DNA from 2 places in the Ideonella sp. FW305-24 genome. Region 2 is predicted to be linked to the other one. Evidence: predicted binding sites of a transcription regulator. Region 2 holds the regulator's gene; the other holds the start of a gene.
What was found. The regulator LexA, encoded in region 2, represses DNA repair genes until DNA is damaged. The targets are predictions, from matches to a motif close to ACTGTATNNNNATACAGT.
Positions count from the first base shown of each region.

Region 1: imuA (translesion DNA synthesis-associated protein ImuA) is a predicted target of LexA. The motif match lies at 9,568-9,585, and genes of this name have one in related genera.

Region 1 is NZ_JBYTAI010000018.1:47,045-60,177, forward strand. Features, by position in the region: gene AC3WR5_RS30365 (hypothetical protein) at 1-172, shown strand, start outside; gene AC3WR5_RS30370 (hypothetical protein) at 679-966, shown strand; gene AC3WR5_RS30375 (hypothetical protein) at 1,039-1,362, shown strand; gene AC3WR5_RS30380 (hypothetical protein) at 1,664-2,434, shown strand; gene AC3WR5_RS30385 (hypothetical protein) at 3,172-3,915, shown strand; gene AC3WR5_RS30390 (hypothetical protein) at 3,982-4,293, shown strand; gene AC3WR5_RS30395 (error-prone DNA polymerase) at 4,339-7,452, opposite strand; gene AC3WR5_RS30400 (Y-family DNA polymerase) at 7,449-8,774, opposite strand; gene imuA (translesion DNA synthesis-associated protein ImuA) at 8,716-9,558, opposite strand; gene AC3WR5_RS30410 (SOS response-associated peptidase family protein) at 9,708-10,673, shown strand; gene AC3WR5_RS30415 (hypothetical protein) at 10,689-11,240, opposite strand; gene AC3WR5_RS30420 (putative bifunctional diguanylate cyclase/phosphodiesterase) at 11,361-12,506, opposite strand; gene AC3WR5_RS30425 (lytic transglycosylase domain-containing protein) at 12,526-13,133, opposite strand, start outside.
Region 2 is NZ_JBYTAI010000003.1:447,315-465,863, forward strand. Features, by position in the region: gene lapB (lipopolysaccharide assembly protein LapB) at 1-227, shown strand, start outside; gene AC3WR5_RS10990 (glycosyltransferase) at 227-976, shown strand; gene AC3WR5_RS10995 (glycosyltransferase) at 973-2,061, shown strand; gene AC3WR5_RS11000 (hypothetical protein) at 2,080-2,916, opposite strand; gene AC3WR5_RS11005 (ComEA family DNA-binding protein) at 2,975-3,295, shown strand; gene AC3WR5_RS11010 (patatin-like phospholipase family protein) at 3,292-4,476, opposite strand; gene AC3WR5_RS11015 (hypothetical protein) at 4,569-5,081, opposite strand; gene dnaE (DNA polymerase III subunit alpha) at 5,207-8,737, opposite strand; gene AC3WR5_RS11025 (MarR family winged helix-turn-helix transcriptional regulator) at 8,845-9,339, shown strand; gene AC3WR5_RS11030 (organic hydroperoxide resistance protein) at 9,381-9,806, shown strand; gene AC3WR5_RS11035 (esterase-like activity of phytase family protein) at 9,938-11,302, shown strand; gene AC3WR5_RS11040 (asparaginase) at 11,401-12,360, opposite strand; gene lexA (transcriptional repressor LexA) at 12,431-13,102, shown strand; gene AC3WR5_RS11050 (helix-hairpin-helix domain-containing protein) at 13,156-13,494, shown strand; gene AC3WR5_RS11055 (MFS transporter) at 13,601-14,932, opposite strand; gene AC3WR5_RS11060 (protein kinase domain-containing protein) at 14,959-17,316, opposite strand; gene AC3WR5_RS11065 (serine/threonine protein kinase) at 17,345-18,549, opposite strand, start outside.

The sequences.
Region 1 (13,133 bases), on a different contig from region 2:
AATTGTGTATGGATCCTCGAGGTACGTGGATTATGGGCTGAAGATCTCTTATCCCGTAGGCATCTCAGATCCCACACCTAGTGTCAGGGGAAGCGTCATCACTGATCCAGGCCACGTACCGCCACCGACGAATCCCTGTACAAAGAATCCGGCTGCCTGCACTCTCCAGTAGTTCATCAAGGCAAGTCAATCCGTTGTTGGCACTTCTAGCCCAAACGACAACGGCACGCGACGCTGGTCGACTCCAGCGCACACAGCGTCGCGTCAAAGACATTAATGGCGCGGTTTCTTTAGAGCTAAAAACCCCGGAGCTTTGCGTCAAGTTTTGTGCTCACGTTCCTCGCGATTGCCATTAGGCTGAAGCCGGCGATTCGGGCGGTCCGCATCGCCACAGCAAGGAGAAAGCAATGCTTCCCCGCTTAGCCGCTGCAATGGTCCGTCTCCGTCGGTATAACTTTACATAAGAAAGATTGTCACGGTATGTTTCGACCCACATCGGCACCATTGTTGCCGTCCCTGTTTCTTGAGCTGACATTGCTGAACAACGCCGAATCGTGCCGCCACTGGCGCACCGGACCACGACGGCGACGTTGGCTCCTATCCTGCAGTTCTCCGCGCCGAGGCGTTGCTGCCTCCAGCGGACGTGACCTGTTGCTGAAACCGTTTTACATTTGAGGCATGGGCATGACTGAAAACGTCTCCAACCTCTTGCTCGAGCAGCTGCGGCTGCCGCGCAATGAGATTCAGACCTTCCGCCTCGAGTCCAACCGGCGGCTGGACGACTTGACCGTGCGCGTCGGTGCTGTGGAGCGCAACCTGGATCAGGTCCAAATCGGCTTGGGCCACATCCATGACGACCACGCTGCAATGCAGGAGCGGATCGACCAAATCGAGGCCCGCTTCCGGCCCGTCGAACGCCGGTTGGACCTCGTTGAGACACCTGCCGGCCCGCTGACGCAGGGCTGACCTGGAATCGAAATCGAGCCCCACGCCCTGGTCGATCGCCGGGCGGCGGGGTTCCTCACATCTGGAACCAGCATGACAAGTCCCCTCGACATCGGCCAGATTCTGCAAGCTGCAGCCGCTGGCGTGCGCCGGCTTGATGAGAAGCCACTTGACCGCGACGACGCTAACGAGATGGTCAGCCTGGCTGGCACTCGCATCTACGCTGGCCTGGAAGATCTGTGGGGCCACGTCAAGGCCGCTGCCAGCTACGGTGCGGACACCCTGACGATGCGCCTGGACAATGAAGCCATCGCTGAAGTTATCCGTGACGACATGCTCGAACGAGGCTTCGACGTGGAGCTCGAACTGGGCGTTCATCAGAACCTGATCCACATCGGCTGGGACGCCAAGCTGTAACCCGTAACTCCGGCCGCCACTTCCTCCCTCCCTCTACAGGCGGCCGGCTTCCCAGGCCCAGTGGCGTTGTGCTGCTGGGCCTGCCTTTTTGGACACAACATGGACAAGCTCAGTCGCATCAAGCCGTTGCAGGATGAACTCCTGAACCTGGTCCGACTGTTTCCCCGCCAAGTATCTGGAGCACGGCTGCCGGCAGGGCGAGGCTTGCGGTGGGGCGGGGGGCATGCGGGCATTTTTTGGGCGGCGCTTCGCCCAGCACGCACCGTTTACCTGTCAACCTTCGTTCGCTATGCTGCTGCGAATGAACGATCCGCAGTTTGATGTCCCCGCCACACAGGCCTTAGTCCTGCAGCACTTCGGCGAAACTGCGGAGGTTGAAGCTCACGCGAGCTTTCATTCGGTCTTTCGACGGCTCGATCACGCCCGGTATCACTACTCCGAGATCAATCGGCTAATGACCGAGCACGAGGGTGTTGTTTCCCCAGAAGCTCTCGCGGCTGCACTCAAGACCGACGGCACCACTAGGCGAGATCTCGCTCATAACGTCATCGTGGAAGCAGAGGCGCATATTGTTGGGGCGGTGGCAGCGCTTCACTCGGTGGCGGATACCTGGGCATTCGCGCTGTACTACGCCACAGGCCAGCACCGCAGCAACCCGATCGACCGAAGCCAGGTGACCTTGCACAAAGTCGCGGCCCTCCTTTCTGCCGACAATGCCTTCAGTCCATTGGGGGCGGCCCTCGTCCAGTTTCAAGCAGTACCGCACTGGGACGTCCTCCACGGGCTGAGCAACCGCGCAAAGCATCGAGCGATTTCGCGTTCTTTCCTCGTTGAGGATATGGTTGGGAGACGCCCGAAGCGCTTTGAAATGCGGATCGAGGCTGGAACCTTCGATTTCGTAGTGAAGAAGCAGTCGAGGCAAACCGTGTGGCGGGACATGCCTGTCCTTCCATTCCTGGAGGAGCTGTTCAATCACCTCAATGAAGGTTCGGTCGCTCTCGGCCGTGATTTACACGGGCTCCTGCTCGCCTATAGAGCTGGCTCCGTTCCTGCAGGCACCTCCGGCCCGTAGTTCTGATCATTGCGCGGGTTGAGCGTCAACTGGCGCGTCGGGCGCTGTCGAACCAGAAGATCTTGCGGTAGCCTTCGGTGTCGCTCGATGGGGGCATGGCGACAATGATCGTCTTGCGCGCAAACGAAAAAGGCCGGCCACCTTTCAGTGAACCGGCCTTGCGCTCAGGCGGCGCTCAAGCGATCAACGCTCGGGGAACCTGCGCGTGTGCTGGCCAACTTCCTCCGCTTTGTCGTTGCGGAAGCGGGTGTAGTCGCGCACGTGAACGCGCTCTTGGGGCTGGTGTGAAGTTGTCATAGACATGGAAAATCGCATGGTTTAGAGACGAAAACGGCCATGCGAAGACACCCATGCCGGCGTTGAACTACACTGCCGACACATCTCGACCAGAGATTGGGTTTTGGGGCGCACAGCCTGTAAAGAACCCCGAAGGGTCACCGATCGCGAGTCGGTGGCCCTTTGTCTTTTCAGGTATCGGGGTGCCGTTGGAACTCCGATGTGTCAATGATACCCAGTCCGAGCCGTATAAGAGGGTCGCGAACCCTGGCGAGCACTACCGGTAGCGTCTACTTTTCAACCACGGAATTTTGTGGGCGTCTAACGCAGCGCAGCGGTCCGCCGTCGAGGCTGCCGTACCATGCCGGAAACAACTCGTTGCGTCTGCCATGAGCGAACCCAAGGCGTCATCTGATAGGTTCTCGCCAGTCCTCAAGCGGTGGCTCTGGGCCGCCGTAGTCATGGCAGTGCTGGTCCTGGCGGCCTATGTCGTCAGATGGGCCGTCGAGCCCAAGCTGACAGCAAAGTGGGATCCGGGAAGCTGGGGCCAGTTCGGCGACTATGTTGGCGGCACGCTGAACCCGATCCTGGCTTTTTTCAGCTTCGTTGGCGTCTTGTGGACGGTGCATCTCCAGCAGGTGGAGTTGAGCGCAGCGCGTGCGGAGTCGGCGAAGAAGCGGCTGCAGGAACTGATCGCGATGATCGACAAGCGCGTTGTGGACATTGCCGAGCAACCCATCGAAGAGCTAGGGGGCGGTCGGTTCTGCGCACAGATCAATCTGAATGCGCGGCAGCGCTACGATCACCACAAATTTAACAGGGCGAATCTCAGGGCGCTGATCCCCATGGGCCGGCAGATGGCGACCGAACTTGAAGACTTGAGCGAACTGCTTGAGAGGTGGGGCCTAGTGGGCGGTGAAGAGGCTGTCCGCCGCCACTACAGCCGCAGGAATTCAGAGTACGCAGCATGCCTTTGGGCGCTAGGTTTCGTCACCGATCGATTAGCTGAGTCGTTGGGAGCGTCCCCGTACCAGGCCAATTGGGAACGGGCGCTCAAAGCTAACTCAAGAGCCGAGGATCTGGATGCAATTCGTGACCGACTCGCCAGCGAACTGGATGTCTTGCGAAAGGAAATTGCGAGGGCCGAAGATGTCGCAGGCTTTGTGCCGCCACCGCTGCGCAAGGTGAACAATCCGCAAGAATAAACGTCCGTCCCCACCTCCGCAGCTCCAGTCCAGATGTCTTTAGTTCCCACGCGCAACCTTACCGGTTTGGCGCTCGAATACGCCCTCGGCGTTCACCTCGCTTACCGCGTCGGCTACCAGTTCGACTCCAACGGCTTCAGCCTCTTCATCGAAGTTGAAGGCGGTCAACGCCAGCCCTGGACAGCCTTCCAAGACCGACAGATCCGCGCCCTCCGCAAGGAAGTCACCGCCTACCACTTGGCCGGCGAGTGGAACGCCAAACACGCCCACGCCGACATCAAGATCGAAGGCGCACGCGACCAGCAAACCGCAGAACTTCGATGCGTCCTGATGGCCCTCGGCGTCCAATCCTTCGACACGCCCCGCGAGCTGCTGTGAAGACTTCAGCGCGCGATGCGCTGGGCCAGGTCGCCTTCCCGACGGCTACCTGAAGTCCCTCGACTCGGTCTCCAGCCGCCCCAGCAACGGCGTCAGATCCTCCAGGTAGTCCGCGACGATGCTGGTCGCGTCACCCTCGCGCTGCCAAGTCCCTCGCACTTCCATCAGCCTCGCCCGCAGCACCACGCTGCGCAGCTTCTCCTTGAGCGAGCGCCACACGATGACCTGGATGTTGCCGGTCTCGTCTTCGAGGCTGATGAACACGGTCCCGTTGGCCGTTTCCGGCTGCTGCCTGACCGTGACGATGCCAGCGTAGCGCACCGGCACACCATCCGGCAGCTTGAGCAGCTGCTCGGCCGTGCGCAGTCGCCGCTGGGTCAGGTGCCGCCGCAACAGCGCAAGCGGATGGCTGCGCAGCGTCAGCCCCACCGTCGCATAGTCGTGCACCACCTCTTCGCCTTCGAGGGCCGGCGTCAGCTCCAGGAACGCCTCGTCGACCGGCGCTTCGCGCATCAGCTCCGGCGGCCTTCGCAGTGCCGACGCCTCCCACACCTGCTGCCGCCGGTGCCCCGCCAAGCTCATCAGCGCATCGGCCCCGGCCAACAACCGCATCTCGTGCTGCTCCAGCTGCGCCCGCCTGGCCAGGTCCTCCGCGCTGTCGAACAACCCCTGCGCCCTGGCCGCCACGATGCGACTCACGGAAGCCTCCTTCAGCTCCGACACCAGGCGCATGCCCAGTCGCACGGCAGGCGGTTCTTCGACCCCTTCCAGCGTGCAGTCCCATTCGCTGTGCAGCACGTCCACAGCCCGCACCTCCACGCCGTGCCGCTGCGCGTCCTGAACCAGCTGTGAAGGCGAGTAGAAGCCCAGCGGCTGGCTGTTGAGCATCGCCGCCAGGAACTCCGCCGGGTGGTGGCACTTGAGCCAGCAACTGGCGTAGACCAGCAGTGCGAACGAGGCCGCATGGCTCTCCGGGAACCCGTACTCCGAGAACCCCTTGATCTGCTCAAAGATCTGCTTGGCAAAGGCCTCTTCATAGCCCCGCGACGTCATGCCATTGACGATCTTGTCGTGATACTGCTGCAGCCCACCCTTGCGCTTCCAGGCCGCCATGCTGCGTCTGAGCTGGTCCGCCTCCCCCGGCGTGAACCCCGCCGCCAGGATCGCCACTTGCATCACCTGTTCCTGGAAGATCGGCACCCCCAACGTCCGCCCCAATGCCACCTTGAGGTCTTCGCTGGGATAGCTGACAGCCTCCTTACCCTGCCGCCGCTGCAAGTACGGGTGCACCATCTGCCCCTGAATCGGCCCCGGCCTGACGATCGCGACTTCGACCACCAGGTCATAGAAGCACCGCGGCTTCAATCGCGGCAGCATCGACATCTGCGCCCGGCTCTCGATCTGGAACACGCCCACCGTGTCGGCCTTGCAGATCATGTCGTAGGTGGCCGGGTCTTCCGCCGGGATGTCCTGCATCTCGAAGACATGGCCCTTGCGCTCGCCGACAAAGGCCAGGCAACGCCGGATCGCCGAGAGCATGCCCAGGGCCAGCACGTCCACCTTCAACAGCCCCATCGCGTCGAGGTCGTCCTTGTCCCACTGCACGACCGTGCGGTTCTCCATCGCCGCGTTCTCCACCGGCACCAGCCGCGTCAACGGCCCCTTGGTCAGGACGAAGCCGCCCGGGTGCTGGCTCAGGTGACGCGGGAAGCCGAGCAGATCGCCCACCAGCGTCAGCAGTTGCCGGACCGCCAGGTCATTGATGTCCAGCCCGGCCTCGGCCACGCGCTCAGGCATCACTTCGCGCCCGTCCCACCAGGTGAAGTTGTTGGCCAGCGCCTCCAACTGTTCCTCCTTGAAGCCCAGGGCCTTGCCGACGTCCTTGAACGCACTCTTGGGCCGGTAGCTGATGACGACTGCGGTCAGCGCCGCCCGGTGCCGGCCGTACTTGGCATAGAGGTACTGGATGACTTCTTCTCTGCGCTGGTGCTCGAAGTCCACGTCGATGTCCGGCGGCTCGTTGCGCTCTTTGCTGATGAAGCGCTCGAACAGCACCGACATGCGGGCCGGGTCGACCTCGGTGATGCCTACGCAGTAGCAGACCACCGAGTTCGCCGCGCTGCCGCGGCCCTGGCAGAGGATGTGCTGGCTGCGCGCAAACCGGACGATGTCCGCCACGGTCAGGAAGTAGTCCTCGTAGTTCAGCTCCTGGATCAGCGCGAGTTCGTGCTCGATCTGCGTCTGCACCTTTGCCGGCATTCCCTCGGGCCAGCGCCGCCCGGCACCTTCGTAGGTCAGGCGCCGAAGGTAGGACGTGGGCGACTCGCCGTCCGGCACGACCTCGGCCGGGTACTGGTAGCGGATCTCATCCAGGCTGAACTCGCAACGCTCGGCCACGCGCAAGGTCTCAGCCAGCAGCTCGGCCGGGAAGCGCTGCGACAACCGCAGCCGGGTGCGCAGGTGCTGCTCGGCATTGCCCTGCAGATCCGCACCGCATTCCGTCAGTGGCTTGCCCACCCGCGTGGCCGTCATCACGTCCTGCAACGGCTTACGCGATCTCACATGCATCAGCACGTCGCCACAGGCCACCAGCGGAATCGCGGTCAGCTCACTGACCTCGCGCAGCCGATGCAGCCAGCACTCGTCGTCGATGACCCGGTACAGCTCGACCGACAGCCAGCACCGCCCCATGAAATTCGTCAGCAACCAACGGGCCACCGTGGCCAGCTGTTCCGGCGTCGCGTCCCGGTCCGGCGACACCAGCACCACGCAGTCGGCCAGCGCCTGCGGCTGGATGTGGTCGAGGGTCAGCCGGTAGCTGCCCTTGGGGGAGGTCCGGCGCAGGCCGGTGATGAACTCGCACAGGTTGCCGTAGCCGTTCAGGTTGCAGGCCAGCACCACCATCGTGAACGGTGAATCACACTCGACATGGAACTGGCTGCCGATCAACAGCTTGAGCTTGTGCTCCTTGGCCGCGACGTGCGCCCGCACGACCCCGGCCACCGAGCATTCGTCGGTGATCGCCAGCGCCCGGTAGCCGAGCTGCTTGGCCCGCTTGACCAGCTCCTCCGGCCAGCTCGCTCCTTGCAGAAAGCTGAAGCAGCTGCGACAGCGCAGCTCAGCGTAGTGCGGGATGGCCGAGACCAGGCGCAAGGTCATACGTACTCGCCCTGCAAGTACCAGGCGGTCCGGTCATCTGCCAGGCGCTCCTGGAAGATCAGCAGCGGCCCACTGTGCTGGCTCAGCGCCACCCAGTAGTCCCGCACCACGTTGCGCATGGCCTGGCCCTGCTGACCTTCTTCGGCCGACGCACGATCCCACCAGCCACCTTCGACGCGGTGCGGCCCGATCAGCATGAACAGCGGTCCCTGGTACAGCGGCCGCTCGCCGCGCATCGCCAGGCGCAGCGGCACCGGCAGCATGCTCGTCGGTTGCGGAAAGCGCATGGGCCTCGGCCGCTTCTTCGGCAGGGCCGCCGGTGCGGGCTGCCAGTGCTGCATCCATTCGAGCCGGTGGTCCTCGACCACCACCGGCCGCAACACCTTCTCAGGTCCCAGCCTGGCCGCAATTCGCTCCAGCACCAGGGTCAGCGATTCGCCGGTCTTGACGGTGTCGGGCAGCAGCGAGGCGCTGTGTTCTTCCAGTGCCTGCACATCCAGTGCTTCGAGCTGCAGCTCGCCGGCCGGGGCCAGCAGCTGAATCTTGGCGAGGTTCTCGGCCAGCAGGCGGCAGAGGTGCTCCAGGTCGCGCATGGGCGAGGCGGTGCGCACGACCAGCTCGCCGCTGTCGGCCACGTCTTTGGGCCGCATGCTGTCGTGCTTCCAGCGCAGGATGAACGCGGTGGTGCCGGCGTGCCGGGCCGCCAGCCAGCCGCACAGCTGCATCAAGAGCCGCCTGGCCCCGAACAACAAGGCTGGCGCAACTTCCACGCGGGCCTGCAGTTCCAGGCGGGCCGAGAAGGTCTCGGGCACCGTGATCCAGGTGTGCGCCTCGGGTCTCATGCCATAGGCCTGGTCCAGGGCATGCAGCAGCGCCGCGTCGAAGCGCCGGCTGATGCCGCCACGCGGCAAGGCACGCAGCTGGCCCAGGGTCCGGCAGCCCAGCTGGGTCAGCGTGGTCCGGTGGGGCAGGACGGCCGAGACCGTCTCCATTGGCAAGGGGTCCAGCAGCTCGGCAATCGGCCGGCGCACGCCGTTCTCCTTGCCGGCCCGGCCCAGGGCCAGCGCGGCCACGCTGTTGGGCGCCCAGGCGACCTGGCAGACGCCCAGCTCGGCGGCTTCCTGAACGACCCGGTCGCGCAGCGCCCGTTTGCCGCCAAACAGGCGGGTGCTGGCCTCGACCTCCATGACTACGGCTTCATCGACGGTCGCGACGCGGGGGCTGTATTGCAGCGCCCAGGTGGCGAGAGCCTGACGCGCGGGTTCATCGAACGGCGGCGAGCGGTCGGACAGCGGGGGCAGCAACAGGGCGGCCCACAGCATGGCCGGCCTCTCGGGATGAATCAGTCCGGTCTCCCGACAGGAGCAGACTGGGTTTGCGCAGGCGCGGGGTCAGCACCGATGCCAGTCCCGCGGGCACGGACGGCAGCACGAGCTGCCCTTCATGCGCAGGACCTCGGCGCTTGAGGATGTGCAGGTGCAGCTCCCAGTCGATGCCGACCGAGGCCAGCACGCGTAGCGGGGCCGCCGAGGCTTCGTGGCGGGCAGCCTCCGGGCGGCAGAGGAAGACCAGGCCCTCGCAGCCGCCGGCGTTGACCTGCAGCCGGCGCAGCTGCTCCTGGCGGGCATGCGGTAACCAGGCCACGACGGCGCCGGCGGCGTTCGAGCGGATCAGCTGTTCGGTGACCCACAGGCGCTCGGCCGGCTTCTCGGCCTGAATCCAGACCAGCTGGCGGTCGTCCAGGCCTTCCAGGACCAGGCCAGGGGCATGAGGGTGGCGCGGTGGGCCGACGACCACCACCTGGCCGCCAGCGGCGATCACAGGGCGCAAGGCAGGCGCCAGCAGGCGCCACTCCAGCAGCGAGGGCTGGGCCGTCAGGATCTCGGTCACGGCATGCCGTGGCCAGCCGCCGCCCGGCAACTCGGCGTCCAGTGCGGCCCAGCCCGAGGGACAGACCTCGGTGCTCGTTGCATGGCCCAGCTCCGAGCCCCGCCACACGGTGGCGTCCAGGGCCTCTGGCAGCGCTCGGCCAGGCCGCTCGCCGGTTGGCGAGGGGTTGAGTTCAGGGAGGACGGGCAGCGCCTCCAGGGCTTGGGCAACATTCATGGCTGAAATACTGGATGGCCATACAGTATCATTCGCCTCCTTGGCCTGTCCAGCCCAAGACTTCACGCCGCAGTGCGGCAGATGGATTTGCTGGCCGAGCAGGGGCTGCTGTGCGATAACGGCCGCTTCGAACCGGAACGCTGACCGCCATGTGCTATTCCGCTCAAATCCGCGCCAACTACCGTGACTACGTGCGCCTGTTCGGCGCGCACCTGGGCATCAAGGAGTTCGTCGAGCTGTTCTTCCGGCGCACGCAGGGCAAGCTGGCGGTGCCCAAGGCCATGGAAGCCTCGTTCGAGCTGAACGCCCAGACCGAGGGCGAGGGCGAGCGGACGATCAAGGGCTACATCGACGCGTACAAGGCCGAGCGGGCCCTGGCGATCGAGCAGGATCTGTTTGCGCAGCGCACCCGGCTGGTGGAGGCCGAACGCAAGCTGCAGACGAAGTCGACCAAGGCGGCGCTGGAGAGCCGGCGCATTGCGACGTCGAAGATCTCCAAGGCCAAGCTGGACCTGGAGGATCTGCGCCGCAGCGAGCCGTTGCCACGGGACTCGCGCATCTATCCCGGCGTCTATGCGCCGGTGATGGTGGTCCGCGACGGCCAGAAGGTAGTGCTGCCCATGCGTTACCAATGCCGCCCGATTGGGCGACCGGCCAGCTACGACTTCCAGTTCCCAGGCACTTACAACGCCAGGCGCGACAACCTGGAGAAATTCTGGCGCGGCCACTTCGGTGTCAGCCACGGCGTCCTGCTGGCCTCCGCCTTCTACGAAAACGTCGCCCGCCATGCGATGGAGCATCGCGAACTGGCGCCCGACGAGAAGCCGGAGAACGTGGTGCTCGAGTTCAAGCCGAACACGGGCGCCGACATGCTGGTGGCCTGCCTGTGGTCGCACTGGACCAAGGACGGTGAGCCGGACCTGCTGTCCTTCGCCGCCATCACCGACGAGCCGCCTGCAGAAGTCGCTGACGCCGGCCATGACCGCTGCATCATTCCGATCCGTCCCGAGCACGTGGATGCCTGGCTGAACCCGGACCCCAACAACCTCCAGGCGCTCTACGACATCCTCGACGACCGCGAGCCGATGTACTACGAGCACCGGCTTGCGGCGTAGCCGCCCTACGGCTCGTCAAGCGTTGCGGCCCCACAGCTTGTATCGCTCACCGAACCGCCCGATGGCCGCCTCCCATTTCTCGTTCGCGGCCAGGAAAATCGGTCCCTGCTGGGCCTCCGGGCCGCCCGCCAAGAGCAGATACTCAGCGTCGCTGATGTCTGGCGCCAAGGCCGATGCGATCAACCTGGCCAGCGGGCTCGGCGGGTCAAGGTAGTCGTCAAAATCCTGCGGCGGGTTGGCGGGATCACGCTCAAAGTCAGGGTCGCTGCCCACATGCGGCTCCATGACGCGGTCCAGAATTTCCAGTGGCGGCGTCTGGTTGAGTCGACGCATCAGGTCCGTGGCCGCGATCGCAAGCGCCTGGCCGACCCCTGTCTTGCACTGCTCGGCCGCGACGCGCGTCAGCAACTCGACGTGGTCGAGCCGCGCCTTCTCTGCAGGATCCAGGGTGTGGAACTTCGGCCAAAGGCTAAGCGCGTACTGGGTGGTGTCGCCGCTGTCGTGCTCACCGTGGACCAGCGTTCCCCAGGCCTTGGCGTAGTCGTAGGCCCATTCGTGTGCTTCCATGTCGTCACCCCTGGCTGTGGCCGCTCTTACCGCGCCTGATAGACCGAGACGAAGCCGAGCATCTTGAGCCGCTGAAAAGCGCCAGCCGAATGCCAGCTTTGAAGAGCGATCTTTGCAGATTCAAGGCGGAAGCAACATGCCGCTTCTAGGGATGCCGGAACGCCGCGATCCCGAGCGATCAACGAACTCAACAAAGGCCGTCGCGGTGAGCGGCTTGGCAAAGAGATAGCCCTGTGCCACGCAGCAGCCAAGCTCCAACAGCAAGGCCCGCTGAGCTTCGGTTTCCACACCTTCAGCGATCGTCTTCATGCCAAGCTTGTTGGCCAGATCGATCACGGCCTCCACGACAGCCGTGGCGCTGGCTGTTCCGCCGAGGTCGACAACGAATGACTTGTCAATCTTGATGGTGTCGAGCGGCAGCGTGTTCAGGCGCGAAAGGCACGAATAGCCAGTGCCAAAGTCGTCAAGCGCAAGATGAAAGCCGGCCGCATGCAGACCCTGCAGCAGCGCCCATGAACTGTCGCCCGCGAGGAAGCTCTCGGTGATCTCCAGACACATCAGTGTCTTTTCGAGGCCCGCTGCTCGCAAGGCGCCGTCGATGCGCAACGGCAGATCGTCAGCGAACTGCTTCACCGAGAGGTTCACCGAGATCTTGATGCCCTTCGCGCCGCCAAGCCCAAGGCGCCGCCAGTTGGCAGCTTCAAGCGCGGCCTCGCGAAGCACCCAGTCGCCGATGTCGACAATCAATCCGCATGCCTCCGCCACCGGGATGAATTCGCTCGGGTTGATCGACTCCTCGCCATCCGACCAGCGTAGGAGCGCTTCGGCGCCCACTACATCGCCGGTAGCCATGTCGACCTGAGGCTGGTAGTGAAGCGCGAGGCCTTCACCCGTCGCCACCGCCCGCCGGAGTTCGCGTTCGATCCAAAGCGCCCGTTGCGACTTGGCCAAGCGTTGCCGCTTGGTCATCGCAGGGAGCCCATCTGCACAGTCGAAGACATGAGCGAGAAGCTCGTGGCGCAGGAATTCGTCAAGATCCTCTGCACTGACGTTCAGTCCCGACTGAGACAAGATCGTAGCCAGCCCAGGCTTGGAGAAGCCCTTCGCCCGCATGGCCAGCAGCTGATCGGCCATCTCCTCCAGCGCGCGCATTTTGTCCACCGCACTTGGCGGAGTCCCCGCGGCGACCTCTTGAAGGCGCCACATCGCATGTGCGACTCGTCGGTCGCTCTCGGGATAGTTCAAGACTGGCACGCTGCTGTTCATCGCTTCCTCGCTGTACGCCTCAGTGCATCTCCGCAAGGGAGAAGTTGCTTGCTTTCATCGCGAACCCTCGCGCGGCCGTGGCAACGCGCTCCGGTCTTGTCGCAGCCACGTCTTGCGCGCCGGCGCGGGTCAGCCGCGGAACAACACGCTGCGTGTTGATGGCAAGTGGTTTGCCGACCTGCCCATAAACGCGATCGACGTATCCGTCCTTGGCTCCGCGCACCCAGTCACCCGAGTTGTAGGCGCTGAGCGCTGCGTTCAGCGCCGTCTTACCGGGTCCGAACCTGTCCACCGCGCGCTGATAGAAGTCGGTGAGGATCTGGCCGCCGATGCGCACGTTCGTGCACGGGTCAAACACCTCGTTCAGCGACACGTTCATCTTCGCGAGATTGCGGTCGTTCACCTGAGCGACGCCCAATGAGACGGTGTGTCCACTGGCAATCAGTGCCTTTGCGGTCGCAACGGCTTCGCCGACCGATCCGGGATAAAGCGACCGCACCATCGACTTTCGTTGCGACCACGGAAGGGCGACTGGGCCCGCGTCCGCGATCGCGAATGCATGGCCCCGACTTTCCGCTGAAACGACGGCCGCCATCGTCTCAGGATGAACCGTCGGCGCGCAGCGCG
Region 2 (18,549 bases):
AGGTCAAGCCGACGCTGAGCGCCGCACAGGCCTTGCTGGCCCGCGCTGACGGCCACTGGAGCGCCGAAGAGACCGAGGCCCTGCGGGCGGCCGTGGACAAGGCTGCCAAGCCGCTGCAGCGCTACCGCTGCGCCGCCTGCGGCTTCGAGGCCCAGCGCTACTTCTGGCAATGCCCTGGCTGCCTGGGCTGGGACAGCTTCCCGCCACACCACGTGGAAGAGCTTTGATGACGACCGGCGCCGCGCGCGACGACCCGCGGGTTGTGCTCTGCATGAAGTGGGGCAGCAAGTACGGCCCTGAGTACGTCAACCGGCTCTATGCGATGGTGCGCCGCCACCTGCGCGGCGACTTCCGCTTCGTCTGCCTGACGGACGATGGCCGCGGCGTGCGCAGCGAAGTCGAATGCCTGCCCATCCCGAAGCTGGAGCTGCCGCCTGGCATTCCCGAGCGCGGCTGGACCAAGCTGACCACTTTCGAGGCGGACCTGCACGGCCTCGCCGGCACCGCGCTGTTCCTGGACCTGGACGTGGTGATCGTGGCCGACATCACACCCTTCTTCGAGCAGCCGGGCGAGTTCCTGATCATCCACGACTGGAAGCGCCCCTGGCGCATCACAGGCAACTCCTCGGTCTACCGCTTCCGGCTCGGTGCGCATGCCGACGTGCTGGCCGAGTTCCTGCGCGACCAGGCCGACATCCGCGCCCGGTTGCGCAACGAGCAGGCTTTCCTGTCCGAGGTCATGCACCGCCAGGGCAAGCTGGCCTACTGGCCGGCCGAGTGGTGCTGCAGCTTCAAGTACCACAGCATCCCGAAGTTCCCGCTGAACTACCTGCGTGCACCGCAAGTGCCGGCCGGCGCCCGCATCGTCGTGTTCCACGGCGTGATGAACCCGCCGGACGCGCTGGTGGGCCGCAGCAACGGCAACTGGCGCCACGCCAAGCCGGCCGGCTGGATTGCGGCGCACTGGCACGAATGAGCGACCAGGGCATCGCTCAGGCGCCACGGCCTGGCGTGCCCAGCACTTGGGCCTGGTGGCCACACACCACCAAGCCCGGCAACGCAGGATTTCGCCTGCGCTGCGCGCAGATCATCGAGCAGCTGCAGCAGCGCGGTGCCTCGGCTGTCCTCTACCAACCCGGCTCGGATCAGCCGCCGCCCTCGGTGCTGGTCCTCTCGAAACGCTACGACAGCGCCAGCCTGGCCCATGCGCTCGCGCTGCGCGATGCACACGGCACGCGGCTGGTGCTGGACCTGTGCGACAACCACCTGCATGCGGAACCTGACGCGCCGCGCTGGCAGGCTCGCCGCGAGCAGTTGCTGGCTGCGCTGGCGGCGGTGGACCAGGTCATCGTCTCCAGCGACGCGCTGGCCGAAGTGGTTCAGGCCGAGGCACGCATCCGCCAACAGATGGCCGTGATCGGCGATGCGGCCGAGCCGCCCCACAAGCCCGCGCCGCTCGCCCGCTGGCGGCATCCGCTGGACGAATGGCAGTTGCTGCGCCTGCAGCATTGGCTCGCCGGGCAGCCGGGCGGCAAGCTGGTCTGGTTCGGCCAGCACGGGGTGCCATACGCCAGCGGCGGCATGGCGGACCTGGCCAAGCTCAGGCCAGTGCTGGAGCGCCTGCATGCCGCGCTGCCGCTGAGCCTCACGGTCATCAGCAACCACCGCCCCAAGTTCAACACGCTCACCCAGGGCTGGCGCGTGCCGGTGCACTACCTGCCCTGGCAGCCTCACACGGTGTCCAGGGCGCTTGCCATGCACGACGTGGCAGTGATCCCCATCACGCCCAACCCGTTCACCTTCTGCAAGACGAACAACCGCGTGGCCACCGCGCTGCTGCACGGCCTGGCCGTGGTGGCGGACAGCATCCCGAGCTACCGCGAATTTGCCGACTGCTGCTGCCTGGACGACTGGGGCGCCGGCTTCGAGCGCCTGCTGCGCGAACCGGCGTGGCGCCAGTCCCAGGTGGCCCGCGGTGTGGACTTGATCCAGTCACGCTGGCAACTGCCGCAGGTGGTGGACCAATGGCAGCAAGTGCTCACCCGGCTCGCGTCAAAGTAACGAACGCCGCGCGGCGGATCAGGCCCGCTTCAAGGCTCGTGTGAGGCGCTGCCTGGCCGCCGTCAGCAGCGCGGGCTTGTGGGGCGGCCGGTAGACCGCCTCGGCGAGCCGGAGGCGCAGCGGCAACTGGCGCGGGTCGCGTTCACCATGCTCCACCTGCCACAGCAGGCCAGGCCGGAACCAGCCTTGGCGAATGCCATCGCGCACCGCATCGGCGCTGACGAAGCGGTCCTGCAGCGCAAGGAACAGCGCGTCCATCCACACCGGGGCCAGCGAGTTTTTCGACGACAGCCACGGCTGCAGGTTCATCGCGGTGAAGTGCAGCAACCGGGTCTTGCCAGGCTCGAAACGCTCCAAAGAGTTCCAGGTGTAAGGCAGGCAGACGGTCTTGGACGGCTCGAACTCGAGCTCGGTCATCACTTCGCGGTAGCGCAGCTGTGCGAGGCGGTGGATCTCCACCGGGTCCCATCGCGCCAATGCGCAATCGATCACCATCACGCTGAACTGCCGGCGCCGGCCGCTGTCAGGCGGCGCTTCGGCCGAGCTCACGGCCGAACCCACGGCGCGCAACTCAAGCAACTCGCACAGGTCGTGGAACACCAGCATGTCCGAGTCCAGGTACACGGCCAGGCCGTGGTGGCCGCTGAGCTGCGGAATGAAGAATCGCTGCAGCGAAAACAGGGTGTGGCCGGACGCGGGCACGGGCTGGCCTGCCAGGCAATCGTCCAGACGCAGGATCTCGACTGGCAAACTGGCGTGACGCAGGATGCTGTGCGCCAGCACCTGCGCGGCAACATGCTGAGGCGGCGCGCAGCCGACATAGACTTTCAATGCGGCGTCAGCGGAGTCGTTCATCATTGGCTGATTTTGACGAGAAATTCCGGGCCCGCAGCCCTGTGGAAAGCGAGGAACCATGACCGCGCGCAAACCTGTTCGTGCCACGCTCGCCTTCGCGCTGCTGATTTCGCTGTTTGCAGCGGCACCCTCTTTCGCGGCCAGCACCGAGGTCAATACCGCGAACCAGGCCGAGCTGGAGATGGTCATCGGCATCGGACCGGACCTGTCGGGCCGGCTGCTGGCCGAGCGCGCAAAGGCGCCGTTCAAGGACTGGCCGGACTTGCAACAACGCATGGCCGGCATCGGCCCGGTGCGAGCCGGCAAGTTGTCGGCCTCGGGGCTGACGGTGCGGGGCCAAACCTACCCAGCGGCGGTCAAGCCAGCGGCCTCTCGTTAGCAGCCGAGGAAGCCCTTGACCTCGTCGCGGCGAGCCAGCGTGTCCGCCTCGCCCAGCGCCATCAGCTCGCGCGTGAAATCGCTCTCGAACAGCAGGTAGCTGGCGAGTGCCGAGCCGCGTGCCGTGCGGCCCATGCCACTGACGCCAACGCCACCCAGCAAGGCGCGGATCGGCAGCGGCAAGGTGTTGATGTGGCGTGCGGCAATGTCGTCCAGCCGCTGGCTGGGCGAGATCACCAGGATGTCGATCGGGCGAAGATGCGTGTGGCGCTTCGCTTCCGGCGGCAGCAGGCCCAGCGTGTGGTTGATGCGCTGCAATCGCTCGATGTCGACCGACAAGGCATCCAGGAAGATGCTGGACATCGCATGGCCGGCGATCTGCGCCATGTTGGGATACTCGCCCCTGGCCACCGGCTCGGTGGCAGGCGGCTCATGCATGCGGCCAGCTCCGATCACCAGCACCCGGTCGGCACCCAGGTGCACCGCAGGCGAGATCGGTGCGGTCTGCCGCATGCTGCCGTCGCCCATCCACTGCGGCCCGTCGTCGACACTCACCGACTGCGCCGGGAACACGAACGGGATCGCCGATGACGCGAGCAGATGCCTGGCCGTGATCGGTCCGTGCACCGCCAGGCGCTGGGAGCGCACCCAGCCCGGCACCGGCTCGGCGGCATCGTAAAAGGTCACGTGGTGGCCCGTGCTGTAGCTGGACGCCGCGATGGCCAGCGCGCGCACATGGCCGCGCTCTATCAACTCCCGCACCCGGGACACCGGCACCAGGTTGTCCAGCAATTCGTTCAGCGGCGAGTTGTCCAGCAGCGAGCGCGGGCGCAGCTTGCGCCAGCGCTTGATGGCCCAGCCGATGGACATCATCGTCAACCAGCCTGCGCCAGTGCGGATCACGCCCAGCGAATCGGTGCGGTAGACCTGCTCGGCCTTGAAGCGCGACCAGATGTACGCCAGCCTGGCCACGGCCAGCTCGAATTCGTCCGCCCCCGCCGCCAGGGCCGCGGCATTGATGCCACCGGCCGAGGTGCCGGTGATGACAGGGAACGGGTTCTCGCTGCGCGAGCAACCGGCTTCGCGGCGGATCTGGCAGACGGCACGCAACACACCGACCTGGTAGGCGGCGCGCGCGCCGCCACCCGTCAGGACCAGGCCGGTGACAGGAGGGGAGGACATCGCCGCAGTCTAGGCCGCGGTGCGCGGCGATGCGCCGTGAACAATCCCCCCACAGCCCGTCAAATCCGGGCTTTCTCGGTCAGGTCCAGGGATCAATACGGGTTGTTGCCACCGCGCATCGTGGGCGGGCCGGACGGGCCGCCAGGGGGCGGGCCACCGTAAGGCGGGCGCGGTGCGCCGCCGTAGCCATGGTCGTAGTGACCGTGATAATTGTCGTGATAGCGGTCGCGGTACTCGTACGGATATGCACGGCGCTCGTAGTGCACCGGCACCACGCGGCTGCGGTACCAGTCCTCGCGCACGAAGTAGACCGGCCGGCCGCAGGCGTTGTAGCGGCCGCAGTAATAGCGCCAGTTGGCTCGGTGCACCGTCGGCACGTAGAGGTACATCGGCGGCGGCGGAGCAACCCAGCGCGGCGCCGGGCTCACCCAGACCGGCGCTGCGGCATAGACCTGCGGACGACCATAGTCGCCGATGTTGATCTGGCCGTAGAAGCCGGGCTGGCCGACCGACAGGGACACGCCCACCGAGGCTTGGGCCGAGGGTGCGGATGCCGCCAGGCCACATGCCAGCAGGGCCGCGGCCACAGGAAAAGCTGTTTTCATGGGGAGGCGACGGGCCGCTTGGGGGCGGAGCGTCGGGGCATCGGTGTTGAACATGCCTGACCAACGCAGCACCCGGCGCCCACGTTGTCAGACAAGGCCCAAAGACACCAATTCTTACGCCGGCTTCATTCGTAGACGATGCGCGCCTGGCCACCCGTCACCACGCGCCACTGTGCCAGTGCCTCGTTGGTAGGCCAGAAGCGGCCCTGCTCGCCCAGCTCCAGTTCGGCGTCGGCGCCCGGCAGCGTGAGCTTCACGCGGACCGGCAGGCCATGCACCAGGTCGCCCTCCTCGCTCTGCTCGCGTTTGGCGGGGTGGCTGCGCACCACCTCGGCCATCGCCGGTGACTTGCCTTCGCCCAGCGCCACGCTCAGGTGCCGGCCAAACCGCGCCCTTGCGCCGGCCAGGCCCCAGACCTGGGCCACGTTGAGCCGCAGCCCGCCAGAGAAACGGTCGTTCTGCACCTTGCCCTGCACGACGATCAATTCGTCGTCGCGCAGCTGATCGCGGTAGCGGTCCAGCATTTCCTCGTTGGCCACCGCCTCTATGGGCTCGCTGTTGTCGTCCAGCTTGAAGATGCCGACCCGGCCGCGCGCGCCGTTGATGACCCGCAGGTCACTGACGATGCCCGCCAGCAGCTGCGGCTCCTTGGCGTCGATCAGGTCGGCAATGCGGCGGCGGCAGAACTGGCGCACCTCCGTCTCGTCCTCGTCAAACAGGTGACCCGAGAGGTAGAAGCCGATCGCCGCTTTCTCCAACGTCAGCTTCTCGCGCACGCTCCAGGGTTCGGCAGCCACCAGCGGCGGCTCCTGGGTGTGCGAGCCGTGCGAGCTGCCATCGTCGAAATCGAACAGGCCACCCTGGTTTGCATTGGCCGCCTGTGTCTCCGCCCAGTCGAAGGCCAGGCCGATGCTGGCAAGCGAGCAGGCACGGTCGGGGTGCAACTCGTCAAAGGCACCGGCCTTGATCAGGGCCTCCACCACGCGCTTGTTGCAACGGGATTTGTCGACCCGGCTGCAGAAGTTGAACAGGCTGGTGAACGGACCATCGGCCTCGCGCGCCGCGACGATGGCCTCGATGGCGCCCTGCCCCGTGCCCTTGATCGCGCCCAGGCCGTAGCGGATGCGCTTGCGGCCGGCGGCGCCCGGCATCGGCTCGAAACGGTAGACGCCGTTGTTGACGTTGGGCGGTTCGAAGCTGATACCGAAGTTCTTCTGCGCATCGGCCAGCAGCACCTTCAGCTTGTCGGTGTCGCCCAGTTCGATGGTCATATTGGCCGAGAAGAACTCGGCCGTGTAATGCACCTTCAGCCAGCCGGTGTGATAGGCCAGCAGCGAGTAGGCGGCGGCGTGCGACTTGTTGAAGCCGTAGCCCGCGAACTTCTCCATCAGGTCGAAGATCTCGTCGGCCTTGTCCTGCGGAATGTTGTTGCCCGCGGCCCCCTTGCGGAAGATCTCGCGGTGCTCGGCCATCTCCTCGGCCTTCTTCTTGCCCATCGCGCGGCGCAGCATGTCCGCGCCGCCCAGGCTGTAGCCGCCCAGCACCTGGGCGGTCTGCATCACCTGCTCCTGGTAGACCATGATCCCGTAGGTCTCGGAGAGCACCCATTCCACCAGCGGGTGCGGATACTCGACCTTCTCCTTGCCGTGCTTGCGCGCAACGAAGCTGGGGATCAGGTCCATCGGGCCCGGACGGTACAGCGCGTTCAGGGCGATCAGGTCTTCCAGCCGGCTGGGCTTGGCGTCCCGCAACATGCCCTGCATGCCGCGCGATTCGAACTGGAACACCGCCTCGGTCAGGCCATCGGAAAAGAGCTTGTAGACGGCCTTGTCGTCCAGCGGCAGCGTCTCGTAGCTGAAGTCCTTCTGCTCCGGGTAGCGCGCGACGATGAAGTCCTTGGCCTGTTCCAGGATGGTCAGCGTGGCCAGGCCCAGGAAGTCGAACTTCACCAGGCCGATGGCCTCCACGTCATCCTTGTCGTACTGGCTCACGGCCGAATCGCTGCCGGGCTGCTGGTAGAGCGGGCAGAAGTCGGTGATCTTGCCCGGCGCGATCAGCACGCCGCCAGCGTGCATGCCGATGTTGCGCACCATGCCTTCGACACGGGCCGCAAGGCTCAGCAGCTCGGCCACTTCCTCCTCGTTCTTCTCGCGCACTTCCAGCTCAGGCGCTTCGAGCCGGGCGTAGATCAGCTTGTCGTCCGGCTTCTCGGGCACCTTGGCCAGCGTCACCGTCTTGCCGGGTGGCGCAGGGATCAGCTTGGCGATGCTGTCCACATGGCCGAAGCCCATGCCCAGCACGCGGCCGATGTCGCGCAGCGCGGCCTTGGCGGCCATGGTGCCGAAGGTGGCGATCTGGCTCACCGCCTGGCGGCCGTACTTGTCCTTGACGTAATCGATGACGCGGTCGCGGTTGCCCTGGCAGAAGTCGATGTCGAAGTCGGGCATCGAGACCCGTTCCGGGTTCAGGAAGCGCTCGAACAGCAGGTTGTAGAGCAGCGGGTCCAGGTCGGTAATCAGCAGCGCGTAGGCGACCAGCGAGCCGGCGCCCGAACCCCGGCCCGGGCCGACCGGGCAGCCGTTGGCCTTGGCCCACTTGATGAAGTCCGACACGATCAGGAAGTAGCCCGGGAAGCCCATTTTCAGGATGGTGTTCAGCTCGAACTCCAGGCGTTCCAGGTAGCGCGGGCGCTCGGCGTCGCGCTTGGCCAGGTCCGGGTACAGCATGGCCAGCCGCTGCTCCAGGCCGGCGTAGCTTTCCTCGCGGAAGAACTGCTCGATCGGCATGTGCGTGCCGTCTTCGAGCAGCGGCGTCGGGAAGTTCGGCAGCTGAGGCTTGCCCAGCACCAGCGTCAGGCTGCAGCGCTCGGCGATCTTGATCGTGTTGGCAATCGCCGACGGGATGTCGGCAAACAGTGCTTCCATCTCGGCCTGCGACTTGAAGTACTGCTCGCGCGAGAAGCGCTTGACGCGGCGCGGGTTGGCCAGGGTTTCACCTTCGGCCACGCACACCCGCGCCTCGTGCGCCTCGAAGTCGGCCGGCTCCAGGAACTGCACCGGATGCGTGGCGACCACCGGCAGGCCCAGCTCGGCCGCCAGCGGCACCGTGGCGCGCACCAGCGCCTCGTGGTGCGGCAGCCCGCCACGCTGCAGTTCCAGGTAGAAGCGGCGCGGAAACAAGGCAGAGATCTCCTGCGCCGCAGCGCTGGCGCGGGCCGTGTCACCCGCCAGCAAGGCCTGGCCGACGGCGCCGAACTCGGCGCCCGACAGCACGATCAAACCCTCGCCCAGCTCACGCAGCCAATCCCAGGTCAACCAGGCCTGCGCGCGCTGCACGTTGCTGGTCCAGGCGCGCGCCAGCAATTCACTCAGGTTCAGGTAGCCCTGCTTGTTCTGCACGATCAACAGCAGCCGGCTGGGCAGCTTGTCGCCGCTGCTGTCCAGCGGCTCGACCCAAGCATCTGCGCCGATCAGGGGCTTCACCCCTTTGCCACGGCAAGCCTTGTAGAACTTCACCGTGCCGAACATGTTGGCAAGGTCGCTGATGCCCAGTGCGATCTGCTGGTCTGCCTTGGCAGCGGCGGCGGCGTCATCGATCCGCAAGGTGCCGTCGACAACAGAGAACTCGGTGTGGCTGCGCAGGTGAACAAAAGGCATCCCCCATTCTACGGAGCCGCTCTCTGCACAGCCGCGCTGCGGCCGACGTGGTCAGGCAAAGACCATTTAAGTTGTGTGCAATTTAATTGCGAGCTACATTAATACTCATGGACACCGAACACGGCCCCACCTCCGCCGCCGCGAACACCGCGTCTGCCGACTGGCTGGCGCTGGATCACCAGTTGTGCTTCGCGCTGTATTCGACCTCGCTGGCGATGACCAAGCTCTACAAGCCGCTGCTCGAGCCGATGGGGCTGACCTATCCGCAGTACCTCGTGATGCTGGTGCTGTGGGAGCAGAAGCCGGAAGGCAACGCGCTGACCGTCTCGGCGTTGGGCGAACGGCTGAACCTCGATTCCGGCACGCTCACACCGCTGCTCAAACGCCTGGAAGCCGCCGGCCTGATCACCCGCCAGCGGGATGCCGGGGATGAGCGCCGCGTGCGCGTGCAGCCCACCCGTGCCGGCCACCAGCTTCGCGAGCAGGCACTGCGCATCCCACCCACTGTTGCGTGCGCCATCCAGTGCGAACTGCACGAGATTTCCCAGCTCACCCAGCGCCTGAGGGTGCTGCGGGAGCAACTTCTACAGGCCCAGGCCTGAACCTTTCCCTTCCTCCCTCAAACGTTCAACAGGAGATCAACATGGCCCTCGAAAAAGTCCTCTACACCGCCACCGCCACTGCCACCGGTGGCCGCACCGGCACCGCCGCTTCGGACGACGGCCGCCTGTCGCTCAGCCTCAGCACGCCCAAGGAACTGGGCGGCGACAGCGGCGCCGGCACCAACCCCGAGCAGTTGTTCGCTGCCGGCTACTCGGCCTGCTTCATCGGCGCGATGAAGGCGGTTGCCGGCAAGCAGAAGATCTCGCTGCCGGCCGAGGTGTCCATCACTTCCAAGGTCGGCATTGGCCCGATCCCGACCGGCTTCAGCATCCAGGTCGCGATGTCCATCAGCATCCCGGGCATGGACAAGGCCGCCGCCGAAGCGCTGGTCGCCGCCGCGCACCAGGTCTGCCCATACTCGAACGCCACCCGCGGCAACATCGACGTCAGCCTGACGGTGGTCTGAAGCCGAAGCGCCCGGCTCGCCGGGCGGTCCCGATCCAGCGCCGACCGAGGCCTCGCTTCGGTCGGCGTTGTCACGATGACGTCACGCGGGCGCCACAGACTGCCGGCCTCTTACGAGGAACTTCAGCAGTCATGAAAAACGCCACGATCTCGACCCTCGCGCTGGCCGCCGCCGCCACCTTCACCACACTGGCCGCCGTGTCGCCGGCCCAGGCCGCCGTCACGCTGATCGCCAAGGGCAGCCTGCCCGCCACCGGCGCCGACCTGAGCGGCTTCACCAACACGCTGGAAAGCGGCGTCAGTGCCAACCTGCTGGGCGGCATCGGTTCAGGCCTGGCCTGGGCTGGCGGCAGCACCTTCCTGGCCATGCCGGACCGAGGCCCGAACGCCAATGCGTGGAATCCGGCCGTGGACGACACGACCACCTTCATCCCCCGCTTCCACACGCTGGACCTGAGCCTGAGCCCCGCCACCAGCGGCAGCCTGCCGTTCGACCTGAGCATCACGCTGCAGAAGACCACGCCGCTGTTCTCGACCGACGCGCTGAACTACGGTCCGGCCGTGCCCACCGCGAACACCCGCCAGAAGCACTACTTCACCGGCCGCTCGGACAACTTCGCTGCCGGCAGCAATTCGACCAATACCTTGAACGCTCGCCTTGACCCGGAAGGCATCCGCGTCTCGAAGAGCACCAACCTCGTCTACATCACCGACGAGTACGGCCCTTACGTCTACACCTTCAACCGCACGACCGGCAAGCGCGTGGGCATGTTCACGCTGCCGGCAAAGTTCACGGCAGCCAACCTGTCGTCACAAGGTGCCGCCGAAATCAGCGGCAACACTTCGGGCCGTGTGGCCAACAAGGGCATGGAAGGCCTGGCCATCACGCCGGACGGCAAGACCCTGGTCGGCTTCGAGCAAAGTCCGCTGATCCAGGACGGCGGTGACGGCGGCAACATGAACCGCATCATCACCATCGACGTGAAGACCGGCGCGACCCACGAATACGCCTACGACAACCACCTGGCCGCGACCAACAAGAACTACAACAGCAGCGAACTGCTGGCGCTGAACAACCACGAATTCCTGGTGCTGGAGCGCGACGGCAAGGGCCTGGGTGACGGCTCCAAGGCGGTGATCAAGCAGATCTGGAAGCTCAGCCTGGCCGGTGCCACCGACATCAGCGACCTGAGCGGCACCGCCAACCTGCAGCCGTTTGCCGTCACCAAGACGCTGTTCCTGGACATCGCCGCCACGCTGATGGCCGCCGGCTTCGCCGACACGCAGATCCCCGCCAAGCTCGAAGGCATGGCCTTCGGCGACGACGTGGTGATCGACGGCGTGACCAAGCACACCCTCTACATCGCCAACGACAACGACTTCCTCGCCAACGTCGGCGGCCTGGACAACCCGAACCAGATTTTCGTTTTTGCCTTCGACGAAAACGACCTGGGCGGCTCGCCATTCGTGAACCAGGTCTTCAAGCCGGCTCAGTGAGCCCGAGGCGGCGCATCACGCGCCGCTCGGTACCGTTTGACAGCTGACAGCTGAGCGCCGATGCGGGGCCACCCGCATCGGCTTTTTTCATGGGCGCATCAAGCGCCTGCGCCCTCGCCCACCAGCAGGCGCAGCAGCAACTCCACCCGCGCCTTGGCCGGTGTCAGCTCGGCGGCGCTTGGCAATGCGTCGGCCGGTGCACCGACCACGCCGCCGCCCAGGCAGCGGCTGGCCCGCAGCACCGCCACGCCCTGTGCGACTGCCTTGCACAAAGCAAGCTCCAGCGACTGGTGCACCGTGCCGTTGCCCGTGCCCTGCACCACCAGCCCGCGGCAGCCCAGTCCGAGCAGCGCCTCGACCAAGGTACCGTCGCTGCCGGCATGACTGGCGAGGATCTCCACCCGCGGCCACTCGGCCACCGGTGCCTGCCAGCGCGCCGGCAAGGCCTCGTCCGTCGGCCAGGGCCGCAAGGGCTTCAGCACGCCTTCTTCGATCAGCGCGAGCGGACCGGCATCACCAGAGCTGAACGCATCGACGCGGTAGCCGTGCCACTTGCGCACATCCAGCGCCCCATGCACCCGGCCGGCCAGCACCGCGAGCACGCCGCTCACACCAGGCCTGGCGGCCACCGTCACGGCGTCCAGCAGGTTCTGCGGCCCGTCGGCCAGCAGCGCGGTCGCCGGCCGCATCGCGGCGGTCAGTACCACCGGCTTGCTCGGCGCCAGCGTGCGCTGCAGGAACCAGGCGGTTTCCTCCAGCGTGTCGGTGCCATGGGTGATGACGATGCCGGCCACATCGGGCCGCGCGAGATGTCGTTCAACGGCTAGCGCCAGTTGCTGCCACACGGCGTGCGTCATGTCCTTGCTGTCGAGCTGCACCAGTTGCTCGGCCTGCAGCGAGAAGCGCGACAGCGCCGGCACCGCGGCCGGCAGTTGCGCCACGCCGATCTGCCCTGCGGTGTAGCCGACGTTGTCATCGGCCCGGCCGGCCTGGCCGGCGATGGTGCCGCCCGTTCCCAGCAACACCACATGGGACACGGCCACTGATTCGTTTTGCATTTTGTGGAAGTCTGGATAAAAATACAGATACTGGATACAACCTCAGCCCGCCCGCGCTGGCTGCAAGCTCATGGACAGTCCCAAGCTCACCGCCCGGCAGCAGCAGATTCTCGACCTGGTGCAAACCACCATCGAACGCACTGGCGCCCCACCCACGCGGGCCGAAATCGCCACCGAGCTGGGCTTCAAGTCGCCCAATGCGGCCGAAGAACATCTGCAGGCGCTGGCCCGCAAAGGCGTGATCGAACTGGTGGGCGGCACGTCCCGTGGCATTCGCCTGCAGAGCGGCACTTTACGCGCGCTCAACGAGGCGCGTGGCAAGCAGTTTTCGCTGCCTTTGCCCAGCCTGGCGCAGCTCACGCTGCCACTGGTTGGCCGTGTGGCGGCGGGCCACCCCATCCTGGCGCAAGAGCACATCTCGCAGACCTACCTGCTCGAAGCCAGCCTGTTTCCCAGCCGTCCCGACTACCTGCTGAAGGTCAAGGGCATGAGCATGCGGGATGCCGGCATCGTCGATGGCGACCTGCTCGCGGTGCAGAAGACCAGCGAAGCGCGCAACGGCCAGATTGTCGTGGCCAGGCTGGACGATGAAGTCACCGTCAAGCGCTTCCAGCGCAGCGCCGGCCTGATTGAGCTGCTGCCCGAGAACCCGGACTTCGAACCCATCCAGGTCAGGCCAGGCGAGTCCTTCGAGATTGAAGGCATTGCGGTGGGCCTGCTGCGTCAGAACATGATGTTCTGACCCCGCTGGCCGGAGGTATTCCTGCAGGCGAGCTCCCGACGAGGTCAAAACCCATGAGCGCGATCAAGAGCCCAAAAGCTGCCTCCGCAGCCGATTGCCAGCGGCTGGAGCAGCTGCCCAACGTGGGCCCGGCGATGGCCGGCGACTTGCGCGCGCTGGGCATCCTGCATCCGGCCGAACTGGCCCGGCACGACGCGCTGCAGCTTTACCGCCAACTGGAGAAACTGACCGGCAAGCACCAGGACCCTTGCGTGCTGGACACCTTCATGGCGATTGTCGATTTCATGCAGGGCGCCGCGCCCCGGCCCTGGTGGGACTACACCGCGCAGCGCAAGCAAGTGCACGGCGAGCTGCACCCGGCGCCGCGGCACGCGGAACCACAAGGCTCATGAGAAAACGCAGGGCCGCCCCAAGTTTTCTCATCCCCCTCGGGGGGCCTGACGCGAAGCGGCAGGTCTGGGGGCGCTCTCAGGCCGCGGCCTGACAGCCCACCCCGCGTCAAACCGGTGCCGTCTCGGGCTGCAGGCGATCCCGCTGTGCCAGCGCCGGGAACAGCTTCCACCACAGCGCCACGACGAGCAGCGTGCCGAAGCCACCCAGCAGCACCGAGCCAACCGGCCCGAGCAAGGCCGCGGTGGCGCCCGATTCGAACTCGCCGAGCTGGTTGCTGGCGCCGATGAACACCGAATTCACCGCGCCGACCCGGCCGCGCATGTCGTCAGGCGTCTCGAGCTGCACCAGTGACTGGCGAATCACCACGCTGAACATGTCGGCCGCGCCGCTGATGGCCAACACCACAAAGGCGAACCAGAACGAGGTGGCCAGCGCAAACGCAATGGTCGCGAAACCAAAGACCGCCACCGCGCCCAGCAGCCAATGCCCGGCCCGGCTGGTGATGGGCATGCGCGAAAGCCATACGCCGATGATGACGGCGCCCAGCGCCGGCGCCGCCCGCAGCAGGCCCAGACCCTCGGGGCCGGTGTGCAGGATGTCGCGCGCGAAGATCGGCAGCAAGGCGGTTGCGCCACCCAGCAGCACGGCGAACAGATCCAGCGAAATGGCACCCAGCACCACCGGCCGCTGCCAGATGAAACGGATGCCTGCCGTCAGCTGCGCCAGATCGGGCGCGGGGCGCAGGCTCTGGACCGGCCGGTGCCGGATCGCCAGCACGCACCACACCGCCGAGAGCAGCAGCAGCAGCGACAGGCTGTAGACCACCGCGGCGCCCCAGTGCGCGCCAATCATGGCCTGGCCGGCGATACCGGCATCCGCCGCTGCGCCCTGGCCGAACAGGCTGGCGACACGGGGGCCGAGCGCATACAACGCGCCCCCCAGCGCCGGCCCGGCAATGATGGAGGCCTGCATGGCCGAACTCGCGGCAGCCACTGCGCGCGGCAAAAGCGCTGGCGGCACCAGCGTAGGCGTCAAGGCTTGCTGGGCTGGCATCTGCAGCGCGCGTGCCATGCCCAGCAGCATCGAGAGCAGCAGGATCAGGTTGGCCCCGACCCATCCGCCGACACTGGACAGCGCCAGGCACGCCGCCACCACGCATTGCAGGCTCATGCTGCCAGCCACCAGCAGGCGCCTGTCATGGCGGTCAACGAGGTGCCCCGCCGGCAAGGTCAACAGCAGTGCCGGCAGGAACTGGGCGAGACCGACCATGCCGAGCTCCCAGGCGCTGCCGGTCAGGTCGTACATCTGCCAACCCAGCGCCACCATCAACATCTGGTTGGCGGCGCCGCCGGTCACACGGGCGCCCAGCAAGCGCAGGTAGTCTCGCTGGTCGCGCAATCGCGCGCTGCCAGCCGACTTCGGGTCGGAAATGCTCATCCGCTCAAGTTTAACTGGGCCTAGGGTTAGCCCGCGGTCTTGAAAGCCATCACCGCCTGGTTGCGCAGCGTGCGCAGCAGGCTGAGCTCGCGGTCCGCCACCGCGATGGGGCGGTCCCGGTCCGCGTAGATCATGCCCAGCGGCACGCCTTTGCTCATCAGCGGCATCAGCAGAAAGCTCCTGGCACCGGCCTCGCGGCACCAGGCCGGCAGGCGGGCCTGCAGGTCAGGCGCACGGGCATCGGCGATCTGGGTGTCCAGGCCTTTCAGGCAAGCGGCGGCGAACAAGTCCATCGCGCCGGTCGGCTGCAGGTTCACACTGAGCTGGCGCGCCAGTTCCTGCGCACCTTCCCCCAGCGCCAGCCGCGCGGTCATCACGGTCTGGCGGGGGCTGCGCGTTGCCAGCACCACGCGGCGAAAGTTCATTGCCCGCAGCAAGGTCTCGAGGATCATGCGCAGCACTTCGTTGAGCACAACAGCGTCGCCTGCCAGGGTTTCGGTGACCTCGGCAATGCCGGCCGCCAGCAGGTCCTGCGCATGGGCTTCGCTGGCAGGATCGGGCAGCACCAAGGTGGCCGTCGCTTCGGACGCCGAGGCCTGGCCGAGCAGGCGCCGGGCGCGGGCCTTGGCCGGCAGTTCGATGCCCATGGTCGTGGCCAGGTCGGCCAGTTGCTGCTGCGCCGTCTGCACCGCCTGCACCAGGCTGTCCTGCGACATGGCCAGGCCACGCACGTAGCCACTGGCCAGCCGCCGCATCGTGATCTGGTCCGCGCCTGCATCGGCCGCCAGCAGGCTTTGCACCATTTCACCTGCGGCGCGCACAGCCCAGCGCAAGCGCTCCGTGCCGGCGAGCGCACGCTGCGGCATGTCGCCCTCGGCCACGCGCAAGGCATGGCACAAGCTGTCCGGCAGGCCCCAGGCCTGGGCCACACCCAGGCCCAGCGCATCGAAGTCCAGCCCCAGCACTTCGCGCGCAGCGCGGGCTTCGGCCGGGCTGTGCCAGGCCGGGCGTGGCTTGCTGCCGTCGCTGGGAGGCACCAGGCGCAGGCGCACGCGCTCGGCTTCGTCCGGGAAGTAATAGGCCACCAGCAAACGGCCGAGGTGGCTGAACATGCCGGCCAGGAAGGCTTCTTCGCGCTCCGGCGAAGGAGGGGTCAGCTGGTCGGTCACCATCGCCGTCATCAGCGCTTCGAGGAACATCTCCTTCATGCGCTGGGCGTGGTTGCGGTTGCGCATGTGCTCCAGCAGCATCACCGACATCGCCATGTTGCGGATGCCGGCGAAACCGACCAGCGCCGCGGCACGCGAGACGGTGGTGATGGCGCCAGTGCCGAGGTGGCTGAAGTGCACCGTGTTGACCAGCCGCAGCAGCTTATGGGTCAGCGCCACGTCCTTCAGGATCTCTGCCGAGAGCGCATGCACGCTTTCGCTGTCCGATGCGGTCACGCGCTGGATGCGCATCACCGAATCCGACAGCGCCGGGAAGTCGCCGGTCAGTCGCATGCGGCGCAGCAGGAACTCCAGCGTCGCGTGGCTGGCCGCAGGCTGCGGTGCCTCGGGGTTCAGCCAGCCGCCCAGCGCCTCGCGAAAGGCCGCGGCCGATTCGAAACGCATGGCGGGCTGCGCCGCCACCGCACGCAGCACCAGCGCACGCAAGGGATCATCGACCGGCTGCGGCGCCGGTTCAGGCCAGCTGACCGGCTCGGCCACCGCCCGCTGCAGCATCGCAGTCGGCGTCAGGCCGTCCATGCCGGTGCGCATGGGCTGGCCCAGCAGCGCATGGCCGAGCAGCATGCCGGCGGCAAAGATGTCCATCGCCGGCGTGGCGGCCTGGCCGCTGGCGCCTTCGGGCGAAATGGTCGCGACCGAGCCAACGATGCGGCCGTCCGGCGCGGCCGACAGCCGTGTCGCGATGCCGAAATCCATCACACGGGCGCGGCCATCGCGGGCCAGCAGCACGTTGGCGGGCTTCAGGTCGCGGTGGATGATGCCGTGGCCGTGCGCGCAGGCCAGCGCGTCCAGCACCTGCAGCATCATCTCGGCGGCTTCGCGCGGCGCCATCGCGCCCTGGCGCGCCAGGCGGTCGGCCAGGGTCAGCCCTTCGACGCGCTCCAGCACCATCCAGGCCCGGCCACCTTCCTGCATGGCTTCGTGCACCGCCACGATGTTGGGGTGCGACAGGCCGCTCATCAGCCGCGCTTCGGCCAGCCAGGCGTCGCGCTGGTCGCCAGTGACTTCCGGGCGCAGCAGCTTGATGGCGACCTCACGCTGCAGCAATGGGTCCCAGGCCAACCAGACGGTGGCCTGCGAGCCCTGCCCCAGCAAGGCCTTCAGCGTGAAGCGGCCCAGTTGCTGCGGCGTGGCGGCGGGAGTGGGTACTGCCATGGATGGCACGCCGGCAAGGGCGTGAATTTCAAGAAACGTTTTGGCGGCGCAGCCCGGAAGACGAACTCTCTCCGACGGCCGGCAGGGGGCTGCCATGCGGCAGGCCGGTCGCGTCGCCACCCTGCAATTCCAGTTGCAGGGCGTCCTGCATTTCGCGCCCGCTGAGGTTCAGCGCACGCGCATAGCGCTGCACGACCTGGCGCAGCGCAGCCTGCACCCGCGTGGCGGGCTGGTTCAGCGCATCGACAAGTTCACCCGCGCAGCTGGCTGTGGTGCGCAGGTTGTCGGTGTCGCTGTCCGCCGTCCGCACCGGGGCATTCGGCGGCACGCGGCGCACCAGCGCCAGCACGCTGTCGTCCAGCCCCCAGTGCTGGGCCACCGCCACGCCCAGTTCATCCAGGTCCAGCCCCAGCACTGCAAACGAGGCCGCCTCGGGGCTCATCCCGTGTGCGTCCGGTGCAGTCGCCGGCGCGTCGTCGTTCTGCATCAGCTTGCGGATCTGCTCGGCCTCCTCCGGGAAGTGGTACTGCACCACCATCCGGCCGAGGTTCTGCAGCAGCGAGATCAGGTAGACGACCTCGCCGTCGTAGCCAGCCGGCACCAGCCGCACGGCCAGGCGGGCGGCGCGGTGGGCACGGCGCATCAAGGTGTCGAGCTGGCCTGCAGCAGCGTCGTCCAGCGGGCCCGGCCAGCGGCGCAGGCCGAGCGCCGCCTGGCGCACGCCGTCCAGCCCCAGCATCGCAATCGCCCGGCGCAGCATCAGCACCGGGCCGTCATCCGACACCTGGCCACCGCGCAGCTGGGCGCTGTTGACCCGGCGCAGCAGTTCAAAGGCGAGTGCAATGTCGCCCAGCACCAGCTCTGCCAGCTCGCTGGTGCGGCCACGTTCCATCAAGGCCAGATGCGCCACCCGCTCGGCGCCACCGGGCTGGGCCGGCAACACGCCTACGGTGCGCAGGCGGTCGCGCAGCAGCGCCAGCGGGCCGCCATCATCATCCTGCGTCTTCAGCCAGCCTTCCAGCGCACGCTGTAGCGTGCGGGCGCTGCGGTAGCGCAGGCGCGGCTGGCGATCGGTGCAGCGGTTGACGATTGCGCGCAAGGGCTCGGGGATCGGCCGCGGCACGGTCCAGGGCAGGCGCACGATCTCCTGGCCCAGCGGCGGCATGCGCTGTATCACGTGGACCACGTCGGGTTCGTCCAGCGCCGGCTGGCCGACCAGCGCATGGTGCATCA